One region of the Kitasatospora sp. NPDC051914 genome, then DNA from elsewhere that is predicted to be linked to it. Evidence: riboswitches for the same ligand, from Rfam matches in the RefSeq annotation. Region 1 holds a riboswitch; the other holds the start of a gene.
What was found. A riboswitch is a leader RNA that binds a small molecule or an ion and turns the genes downstream of it on or off. The one in region 1 is predicted to bind thiamine pyrophosphate.
Positions count from the first base shown of each region.

Region 2: linked by a shared signal. The riboswitch ahead of thiO (glycine oxidase ThiO) and the one ahead of AB0M03_RS16825 (cytosine permease) in region 1 are both predicted to bind thiamine pyrophosphate.

Region 1 is NZ_JBFAXX010000022.1:97,454-102,195, forward strand. Features, by position in the region: gene AB0M03_RS16820 (trypsin-like peptidase domain-containing protein) at 34-1,710, opposite strand; TPP riboswitch at 1,956-2,098, shown strand; gene AB0M03_RS16825 (cytosine permease) at 2,091-3,470, shown strand; gene AB0M03_RS16830 (glycerophosphodiester phosphodiesterase family protein) at 3,642-4,388, shown strand; gene AB0M03_RS16835 (ATP-binding protein) at 4,736-4,742, shown strand, end outside.
Region 2 is NZ_JBFAXX010000007.1:120,090-124,831, reverse strand. Features, by position in the region: gene thiE (thiamine phosphate synthase) at 1-645, opposite strand; gene AB0M03_RS07265 (Rv2175c family DNA-binding protein) at 645-1,010, opposite strand; gene AB0M03_RS07260 (FAD-dependent oxidoreductase) at 1,125-2,270, opposite strand; TPP riboswitch at 2,396-2,508, shown strand; gene thiO (glycine oxidase ThiO) at 2,503-3,657, shown strand; gene thiS (sulfur carrier protein ThiS) at 3,651-3,875, shown strand; gene AB0M03_RS07245 (thiazole synthase) at 3,878-4,675, shown strand.

The sequences.
Region 1 (4,742 bases):
GCGGGTTCGGTGCACTCCGTTTCCGGGACGCGGTCAGTTGTCACCCTTGCGCTCGCCGAGGGTGACGGTGGTCTTGGCGGCCTTGCCGTCGCGGGTGTACTCGACCTCGACCTTCTCGCCGGGCTTGTGCGTCCAGATCTCGGAGACCAGGGTCGGGCCGCTGTCGATCGGGATGCCGCCCAGCTTGGTGATGACGTCGCCGGCCTTGAGGCCGGCCTGGTCGGCGGGGCCGCCGGGGGTGACGGCCGGGGTGCCCTGGACGGCGGCGGTCTGGATCTGGGCGCCGTCGCCCTTGTAGTCGTCGTTGCGGAGCACGCCGAGGATGGCGTAGACCGGCTGGCCGTCCTTGATGAGCGTCTCGGCGACCCACTTGGCCTGGTTGATCGGGATCGCGAAGCCGAGGCCGATCGAGCCGGCCCGGCCGGAGCCGCTGGTGTTGGACTGGATCGCCGAGTTGATGCCGATCACCGCGCCGGAGGCGTTGAGCAGGGGGCCGCCGGAGTTGCCGGGGTTGATCGAGGCGTCGGTCTGCAGGGCGTTCATGTAGGAGGCCTGGGCACCCGTCTCGTCGCCGGAGGCGACCGGGCGGTCCTTGGCGCTGATGATGCCGGTGGTGACGGTGCCTTCGAGGCCGTACGGGGCACCGATGGCGATGGTGGCGTCGCCGACCGCGACCTTGTCGGAGTCGCCGAGCGGCAGCGGGTTGAGCTTGTCCTTCGGCGGGTTGTCGAGCTTGATCACGGCCACGTCGTAGCCCTGGGCGCGGCCGACCACCGAGGCGGTGTAGGACGAGCCGTCGGAGAACTTGACGGTGAGCTTGCCGCCACTGGCTGCCGGGGCGACCACGTGGTTGTTGGTGAGGATGTGGCCCTCGGTGTCGAAGACGAAGCCGGTGCCGGTGCCGGACTCCTGCGAGCCCTGCGCCTTGATGGTGACGGTGCTGGGCAGCGCCTTGGCGGCGATGCCGGCGACCGAGTCCGGTGCGCGGTCGGTGACCTTGCGGCTGTCGCTGACGCTGACCGTGGTGCTGGTGCGGCTGGTGCCGCCGGAGCTGTCGTCGCCGGTGACGGCGGCACCGATGGCGCCGCCGGCCACGCCCGCCACCAGGGCGACCGCGGCGATCAGCGCGACCATCCCGCCGCGCTTGCGGCGCGGGGGCTGGCTGCCGGCCGAGGCGTACGGGTGGCCGGGGCCGCCGGGCTCGCCCGGGTTGCCCGCACCGGGAGTGCCGGGGCCGCCCGCCGGGTGCCCCCAGCCGCCGACCGGGTGGCCTGCGCCGAAGGGGTGGTGCACCTCTCCGGTGGGCATCGGCGGCGCCGGCGGCGGGGCCGAGGGCGTGCCGTACGGGTCGGTGGAGGCGACGGGCGGAGCCGCGTAGGGGTTGGCCGGCTGCGGCTGGACGGGGGGCGCCACCACGGGCGGCGGGGCGTCGATGTACGGGGACGGCGCGGCCGGGGCCGCGGGCGGCGGGGCGTCGATGTAAGCGGGGGCCGCGGGGGCGGCCGGCGGCGCGTCGATGTACGGGGACGGCGCGGCCGGGGCCGGCTCGCTCAGCTTGCTGAGGGCGAGCGTCGGCGCGGACTCAACGACCGGCTGCGGCACGTCGGCCGCCGCGGTGTCGGGAGCCGGAACCACCGTACGGGGCTCGCCGGAGGGCTGCTGCTGCGCCTCCTGCGGCCCGGTGGATCCACTCGCGTGCTCGGTGCTCAAGGACGACCTCCATAGCTGACAGGACCTTGGCCCACAGTGTTTCGCATGTCGGATTCGGTTGCCGTAAGGAGCCCCCTGAAGAACGTCTAAGAATCCTTAGGCGTCCCTGACAGGATGCCTCCGACCTGCACCGGAGCGGATCCGCACGGCGGCGGCGCGCGGATGTCGGCCCGCGGTCCCGCGATACGGAACGGAAACCTCCGGGCCTTGGCGTTCCCGGCGGGTCCGGCTAGCCTGTCGTCCCAATCTGAACACGCGGGAGCTTGGACCTTCCAGGCTGAGAGTGCGCCGATCGACCGGCCGGGTCCGTTCCGGGCCGGACGAGGGGGCGCTGACCGCCTGAACCTGTCCGGGTAATGCCGGCGTAGGGAGTATCGGCCATGACGGCTGTTTCGCCTGCCCCTGTTCCCGGTGTCGAGGCCGGTCGGCGCGTCGAGGCGCCGCTCGTCCTGGACACCGCCCCTCCGCGGACGCTCGACTTCCGCGCCCAGTTCGCGCTGTGGGCCAATCTCGGCGTCAGCCTGATCGGCTTCCAGAGCGCGGTCACCGTGCTCGGCCTCCCCGGCCACGAACTCTCCTTCGCCGCCGCGGTGACCGCGATCGTCGCGGGCACGGTGATCGGTACGGCGATGCTGGGCGTCGCGGCGCTGATCGGCGCCCGCACCGGCGCGCCGGCCATGGCGATGCTGCGCGGCCTGTTCGGCACCCGCCTCTCCTACGTCCCGACGGTGCTGAACATCCTGCAGTGCATCGGCTGGGGCGTCTTCGAGCTGATCGTGATCGCGGGCGGCGCGCAGACCGTGGCCGGCACCCAGGGCTGGCGCTGGCTGTTCGTGCTGCTGGCCGGCGTGCTGACCACGGTGCTGACCATCTGGCCGCTGGGCTCGATCGCGGTGCTGCGCAAGTACGTGGCGGTCGCGGTCGGCGTGGCGATGGTGTACTTCACCGTCCAGCTGGGCCGGCAGGGCTTCCCGGACCCGGGTGCGGGCAACTGGGACGGCTTCCTGTCCGCGACGGACGCGATCATCGCGGTGTCGATCTCCTTCGTGCCGCTGGCCGCCGACTACACCCGGCACGCCCGCACCCCCGGTTCGGCGTACTGGGGCACCTTCGCCGGCTACTCGCTGGCGCAGGCCTGGTGCTACATCCTCGGCCTGATCGCGCTGCTGCAGTCGGGCGGCGACACCTCGAAGATCTTCTCCTCGTTCACCGGCGTCGCGGCCGGCTGGGTGTTCCTCCTGGTGCTGGTGATCCGGGAGACCGACCAGTCCTTCGCGAACGTGTACTCGACCGCGATGTCCGTCCACAACCTGCTGCCCAAGGTGGACCGGCGCCTGCTCACCGGCGGCATCGGCGTCCTGGTGACGCTGCTGGCGCTGCGCATCCAGGAGGGCGAGTTCTACGCCACCTACGCGAACTTCCTGTACCTGATCGGCGCGGTGTTCGTGCCGCTGCTGGCGGTGCTGGCGGTGGACTACTTCCTCGGCGCCGGCCGGTACGGCTGGAACACCTCGCAGGACGCGCCGTCCCGGTGGCCGATGCTGCTGCCGTGGGCGCTGGGCTTCGCCACCTACCAGTTCATCGCGCCGACCGGCATCGCGGACTGGTGGACCGGCTTCTGGAAGGACCTGCAGTCGGCGCTGCACTTCACCCCGCAGCCGTGGACCTCGGCCTCGCTGTTCGGCTTCCTGGTGCCGGCCCTGGCAACCTGGGCCCTGGCACTGCTCACCTCGCGCCGGACGGACCGCACCGCGGCCTGACCCGCGCAGCCCCGCCGGGGCGCCGGACGGAGCTGTTCACCGCGGGTTTTCCGTGGCGAATCCGTCCCGACATCGGACCACTCGTAGGGTGTTGATGTGGACACTCAGAAACTCCGTCAGGCCGCCCCGGCCGCCGGCGGCCAGGCCCGGGACCGCCGGGCGGTCAAGGTCATCGCCCACCGGGGCTCCTCCGCCGCGCTGCCCGAGCACACCCTGGAGGCGTACGCCCGGGCGCTGGAGGACGGCGCGGACGGGCTGGAGTGCGACGTCCGGCTGACCGCCGACGGCCGGCTGGTGTGCGTCCACGACCGCACCGTGCAGCGCACCTCGGACGGCCGGGGCGTGGTCTCCGCCATGACCCTGGCCCAGCTCTCCGAGCTGGACTTCGGCTCCTGGCACTCGCCCGGCACGCCGCGGCCGAGCTCGATCCTCACCCTGGAGGGGCTGCTGGAGCTGGTGGCCGAGGCCGGCCGCCCGGTGGAGCTGGCGATCGAGACCAAGCACCCCACCCGCCACGCGGGCCGGACGGAGGCCGAGCTGGTGCGGCTGCTGGACCGCTTCGGGCTGCTGCCGCGCACCCCGGAGGAGTCCACCGTCCGGATCATGAGCTTCTCCGAGCTGTCGCTGCACCGGATCCGCCGTGCGGTGCCCGCGGTGCCGACGGTGTACCTGCTGGAGCGGCGGCTGCCGGTGCTGGGCCGCACCCGTGCGCTGCCCGGCGGGGCCGGCATCGCCGGGCCCGGCATCGAGCTGGTGCGGCGCAACCCCGGGCTGGTGACGGCGCTGCGCCGGGCCGGGCACCGGGTGCACGTCTGGACGGTGGACGAACCGGCCGACGTCGAGCTCTGCGTGGAGCTGGGCGTGGAGGCGCTGATCACCAACCGCCCGCGCGAGGTGCTGGCGCAGCTCGGCCGCTGAGCGCGCGACCCCGGCGGATCGGAGTGCAAGGAGCGCGCACGGGGGAGCGCAAACTGCTGACGGATGCTCAGAGAACGCTCAATTCCTAAGACTTTCACAACGGACCGTAAGCGGTTTATCAGAGGTTGAATACCGTGCGTCGCGGCCTCTTGAAATGTCCGCGAGTGATCGCCCCGCGGCTGTTTCCGACGCATTCTCCAGGGGCATCCATCCCTCGGCAGACGCTGAAGGAGGTCCCGGGGGTGGCGTTGATGGTGGCGCGTGCTGTGCCCGAAAAGGTAGGGCCGACTTCGTCGACCATGGCGGTGCCGCACGGTCCGGCAGGCGTCGGAGCGGCACGGCGGAGGATGCGCA
Region 2 (4,742 bases), on a different contig from region 1:
TCAGGCGTTGCGGAGGCGGCGGGCCAGGGAGGCGGCTGCTGCGCCCGGGTCTTCGGCGGCGGTGATGGCGCGGACGACGACGATCCGCCGGGCGCCGGCCGCGAGGACCTCGTCGAGGTTGGTCTCGTCGATGCCGCCGATGGCGAACCACGGACGGTCCGTCACGGCCTTGGCCGCGTAGGAGACCAGGCCGAGGCCGGGTGCGGGCCGGCCGGGCTTGGTGGGGGTGGGCCAGACCGGGCCGGTGCAGAAGTAGTCGACGCCCGGTTCGGCGATCGCGGCGTCGACCTCCGCCTCGGCGTGGCAGGACCGTCCGATCACGACCCCTTCACCGAGGATCGCGCGGGCGGCCGGCACCGGCAGGTCGTCCTGCCCGAGGTGCAGCACCTGCGGCCGTGCGGCGTGCGCGACGTCGGCCCGGTCGTTGACGGCGAAGAGCTTGCCGTGGCGGCGGGCGGCGTCGGCGAAGACCTCCAGGTACTCGAGTTCCTGGCGGGCCTCCAGACCCTTGTCGCGGAGCTGGACGATGTCCACGCCGCCCGCGAGCACCGCGTCGAGGAACGCGGGCAGGTCGCCCTGCTCGCGCCGGGCGTCGGTGCACAGGTACAGCCGGGCGTCCGCCAGGAGCTCGCGCGGGTCGGCCATCAGAGCGCCATCGCCTGGGCGCGGCGCTTGACCTCGGTGGCGCGGTTCTCGTGCAGGGCCTGGATGGGGCTGCCGGGCAGCGACGGGTCCTCGGTGAAGAGCCACTCGAGGATCTCCTCGTCGTTGAAGCCGGAGTCCCGCAGCACGGTCAGGGTGCCGACGAGGTGCTTCACCGGGCCGTCGGGGGTGATGAAGGCCGCGGGCACCTGCAGCGACTTGTTCTCCCCGCGGCGGACGGCCAGCAGGGTGTTGGACTTCACCATGTTGCGGACCTCGGTGACCTGCACCCCCCACAGCTCGGAGATGTCGGGCAGGTACATCCAGGCCGGGACCAGGGCGTCAATCTTGGGATCGATCTCACTCACGGCACCAGACTGCCACCTGCCGGGCCCCGCGTGCACGCAGCCCGCACCGGGCGCGGGTGACCGATGACGGATCGTGACCGGACGGCCGCCGGGCGTCGGGGGCCGGGCGCCGGGTCAGGCGGCGGCGGACTTGAGTTGCACCTCGGGGTCGGCCGCGCGGGCCGGGTCGAGCACGGTGCCCTTGTCGATGAGCCGCTTGGCCTGGTTGAGGTCGCGCGGCCGGTCGACGGCGAGCAGGGCGGTGAGGGCGCCGTCGCGCAGCCACAGCACCGACCAGGTGGGGTCGTCGGGCGTGCCGCGCCACAGGAGTTCGTCGGCGTCGCCGTGCCGCCCGGCGTACTGGACCATGCGGCCGAACTGCTCGGACCAGAAGTACGGCACCGGGTCGTACGCGGCGTCGGAACCGAGCAGCGAGGCGGCGGCCGCGGCTCCGGAGTGCAGGGCGTGGTCCCAGTGCTGGACGGTGAGCCGGGTGCCGGAGCGGGCGGAGGGGTAGGAGACGCAGTCGCCGGCGGCCCAGACGCCGGGGGCGGTGGTGCGCAGCCGTTCGTCGGCGAGGACGGCGCCGTTCGTGTCGAGGGCGACGCCGGAGCCGGCCAGCCAGCCGGTGGCGGGGCGGGCGCCGATGCCGACGACGACGTGGTCGGCCGGGACGTGGCTGCCGTCGGCGAGCAGCAGGCCGCCGGGCTCGACGGCGGCGACGCCGGTGCCGCAGCGCAGGTCGATGCCGGCGTCCGCGTACCAGCGGGCCATCAGCGCGCCGAGTTCGGCGGGCAGGGCGCCGGGCAGCGGGGCGGGCCCGGCCTCCACGACGGTGACGCGGCAGCCGAGCCGACGGGCGACGGTGGCGGTCTCGGCGCCGATCCAGCCGGCGCCGACCAGGGCGATCCGGGTGCCGGGGGTGAGGTCGGCGCGCAGCGCGAGGGCGTCGTCGACGGTGCGCAGCAGCCGGGCGCCGGCCGCGCCGGGCAGTTCGACGGCCTCGGCGCCGGTGGCAACGACCAGGGCGTCGTGGTCGAGCGGGCCGGCGTCTGTGTGCAGGACGCCCGGTTCGAGGCCGGTGGCGCGGCGGCCGAGGAGCAGCTCGACGCCGAGGTCCTCCCAGTCGATGTCGAAGGCGGTGCTGTCGGTCTTGCCGAGCAGGACGTCCTTGGACAGCGGCGGCCGGTCGTAGGGGCGGTGCGGCTCGTCGCCGACCAGGGCCACCCGGCCGCCGAATCCCCCCTGCCGCAGTGCGAGCGCGCACTGCGCGCCGGCCATGCCGGTGCCGACGACGACGACCCGGTCCGTGCTGTTCAGCTCTGCCACGGCGGCCACCCTATCGGCCGGGGTGTCCAGCCCGTGTACGCCCTTTCGGGGTGGGCGACACCCGGCGTTATGGTGGGTGCACACCACACGGGAGCCCGGTGCACCGGGCTGAGAGGCGGGCTGGAGCGGCCTGCGACCGTCCGAACCTGATCCGGGTCATGCCGGCGAAGGGAGAATCAGCGACGTGGCACGGTCCCATTCCGACGTGCTGGTGGTCGGCGGCGGCATCATCGGGCTCGGCGTCGCCTGGCGGGCGGCGCAGCGCGGCCTGTCGGTGGCGCTGGTCGATCCCGCCCCGGGCGGCGGTGCGGCGCAGGTCGCCGCGGGCATGCTGGCGCCGGTCACCGAGTTGCAGTACGGCGAGGAGCCGCTGCTGCGCCTGGGGATGGCGTCGAACGAGCGGTACGAGGCGTTCGCCGCCGAGCTGACCGAGGCGACGGGCCTGGACACCGGGTACCGGCGGACGGGCACGCTCGCGGTGGCGCTGGACGCGGACGACCGCGAGGAACTGCGCGAACTGCACGCCTTCCAGGGCCGGCTGGGCCTGGACTCGCAGTGGCTGACCGGGCGGGAGTGCCGCCGACTTGAGCCGATGCTGGCTCCGGGCGTCCGGGGCGGGCTGCTGGTCACCGGGGACCACCAGGTCGACGGCCGGCGCCTGGCCCGCGCCCTGGTCGCGGCCTGCGAGCGGGCCGGGGTGGTGCTGCACCGGGCGAGCGCCGGGGAACTGCTGGTCGAGGACGGCCGGGCGGCGGGCGTGCGCACCGACGGCGGCGAGGAGCTCGCGGGCGACAGGGTGGTGCTGGCGGCGGGCTGCCGCAGCCACCTGCTGCCGGGCCTGCCGGAGGGTGTGCTGCCGCCGGTCAGGCCGGTGAAGGGCCAGGTGCTGCGGCTGCACGTGCCGCCGGCGTACCGGCCGTTCCTGTCGCGCAACGTGCGGGCGGTGGTCCGCGGGCAGCACATCTACCTGGTGCCGCGGGCGGACGGCGAGCTGGTGATCGGCGCGACCAGCGAGGAGCAGGGCTTCGACACCACCGTCACCGCCGGCGGGGTCTACGAACTGCTGCGCGACGCACACGAGTTGGTACCCGGTCTGACCGAGCTTCCGCTGGTGGAGACCGGCGCCGGGTTGCGCCCGGGCTCGCCCGACAACGCGCCGCTGCTCGGCCCGACCGCGCTGCCGGGGCTGGTCGCCGCCACCGGGCACTACCGCAACGGGGTGCTGCTGACGCCGGTGACCGCCGACCTGCTCGGCGAGTACCTGGCCACCGGGAGCGTCCCCGGACTCGCCGCCCCCTTCTCCCCCGACCGTTTCCACTCGAAGGCCCTCGCATGCTGAACACCGAACCGGCGCCCGTCCCCCTGTCCGTCAACGGCGAGCCGCGCGAGCTGCCCGCGGGCACCACGCTGGCCCAGGTGGTGGCCGAGGTCAGCGCCGCGAACACCGGGGTGGCGGCCGCGGTCAACGAGGCCGTGGTGCCGCGCGGGGCCTGGCCGGCGACCGTGCTCGGCGCGGGCGACCGGGTGGAGATCCTCACCGCCGTCCAGGGAGGCTGACGATGGCCGACGACCTGCTCACCATCGCGGACACCACCTTCACCTCGCGCCTGATCATGGGCACCGGCGGCGCCCCCAGCCTGGACGTGCTGGAGCAGGCGCTGCAGGTCTCCGGCACCGAGCTGACCACGGTGGCGATGCGCCGGGTCAACGCCTCGACCCAGGGCTCGGTGCTGGACGTGCTGGCCCGCAACGCGATCCGGGTGCTGCCGAACACCGCGGGCTGCTTCACCGCCGGGGAGGCCGTGCTGACCGCCCGTCTGGCCCGGGAGGCGCTCGGCACGGACTGGGTGAAGCTCGAAGTGATCGCGGACGAGCGGACGTTGCTCCCCGACCCGATCGAACTCCTGGACGCCGCCGAGACGCTGGTCGACGACGGCTTCACCGTGCTCCCGTACACCAATGACGACCCGGTGCTGGCGCGGAAGCTGGAGGACGTCGGCTGCGCGGCGATCATGCCGCTGGGCTCGCCGATCGGCTCGGGCCTCGGCATCCGCAACCCGCACAACTTCCAGCTGATCGTGGAGAGTGCGGGCGTGCCGGTGATCCTCGACGCCGGCGCGGGCACCGCCTCGGACGTGGCGCTGGCGATGGAACTCGGCTGCTCCGCGGTGATGCTGGCCTCGGCGGTGACGCGGGCTCAGGACCCGGTGCTGATGGCGGACGCCATGCGGCGCGCCGCGGAGGCCGGGCGCCTGGCCTACCGCGCGGGCCGCATCCCGCGCCGCTTCCACGCCGAGGCGTCCTCCCAGATGGCCGGCCGCGCCCACCTCGACACCCGCGAGCACCCGGCGTTCTAACGCTCCGGGGCACCCCGCGCCCCCGGGGGCGCCACCGCATGTCTCAACATCGGCACAACCCGGCCCG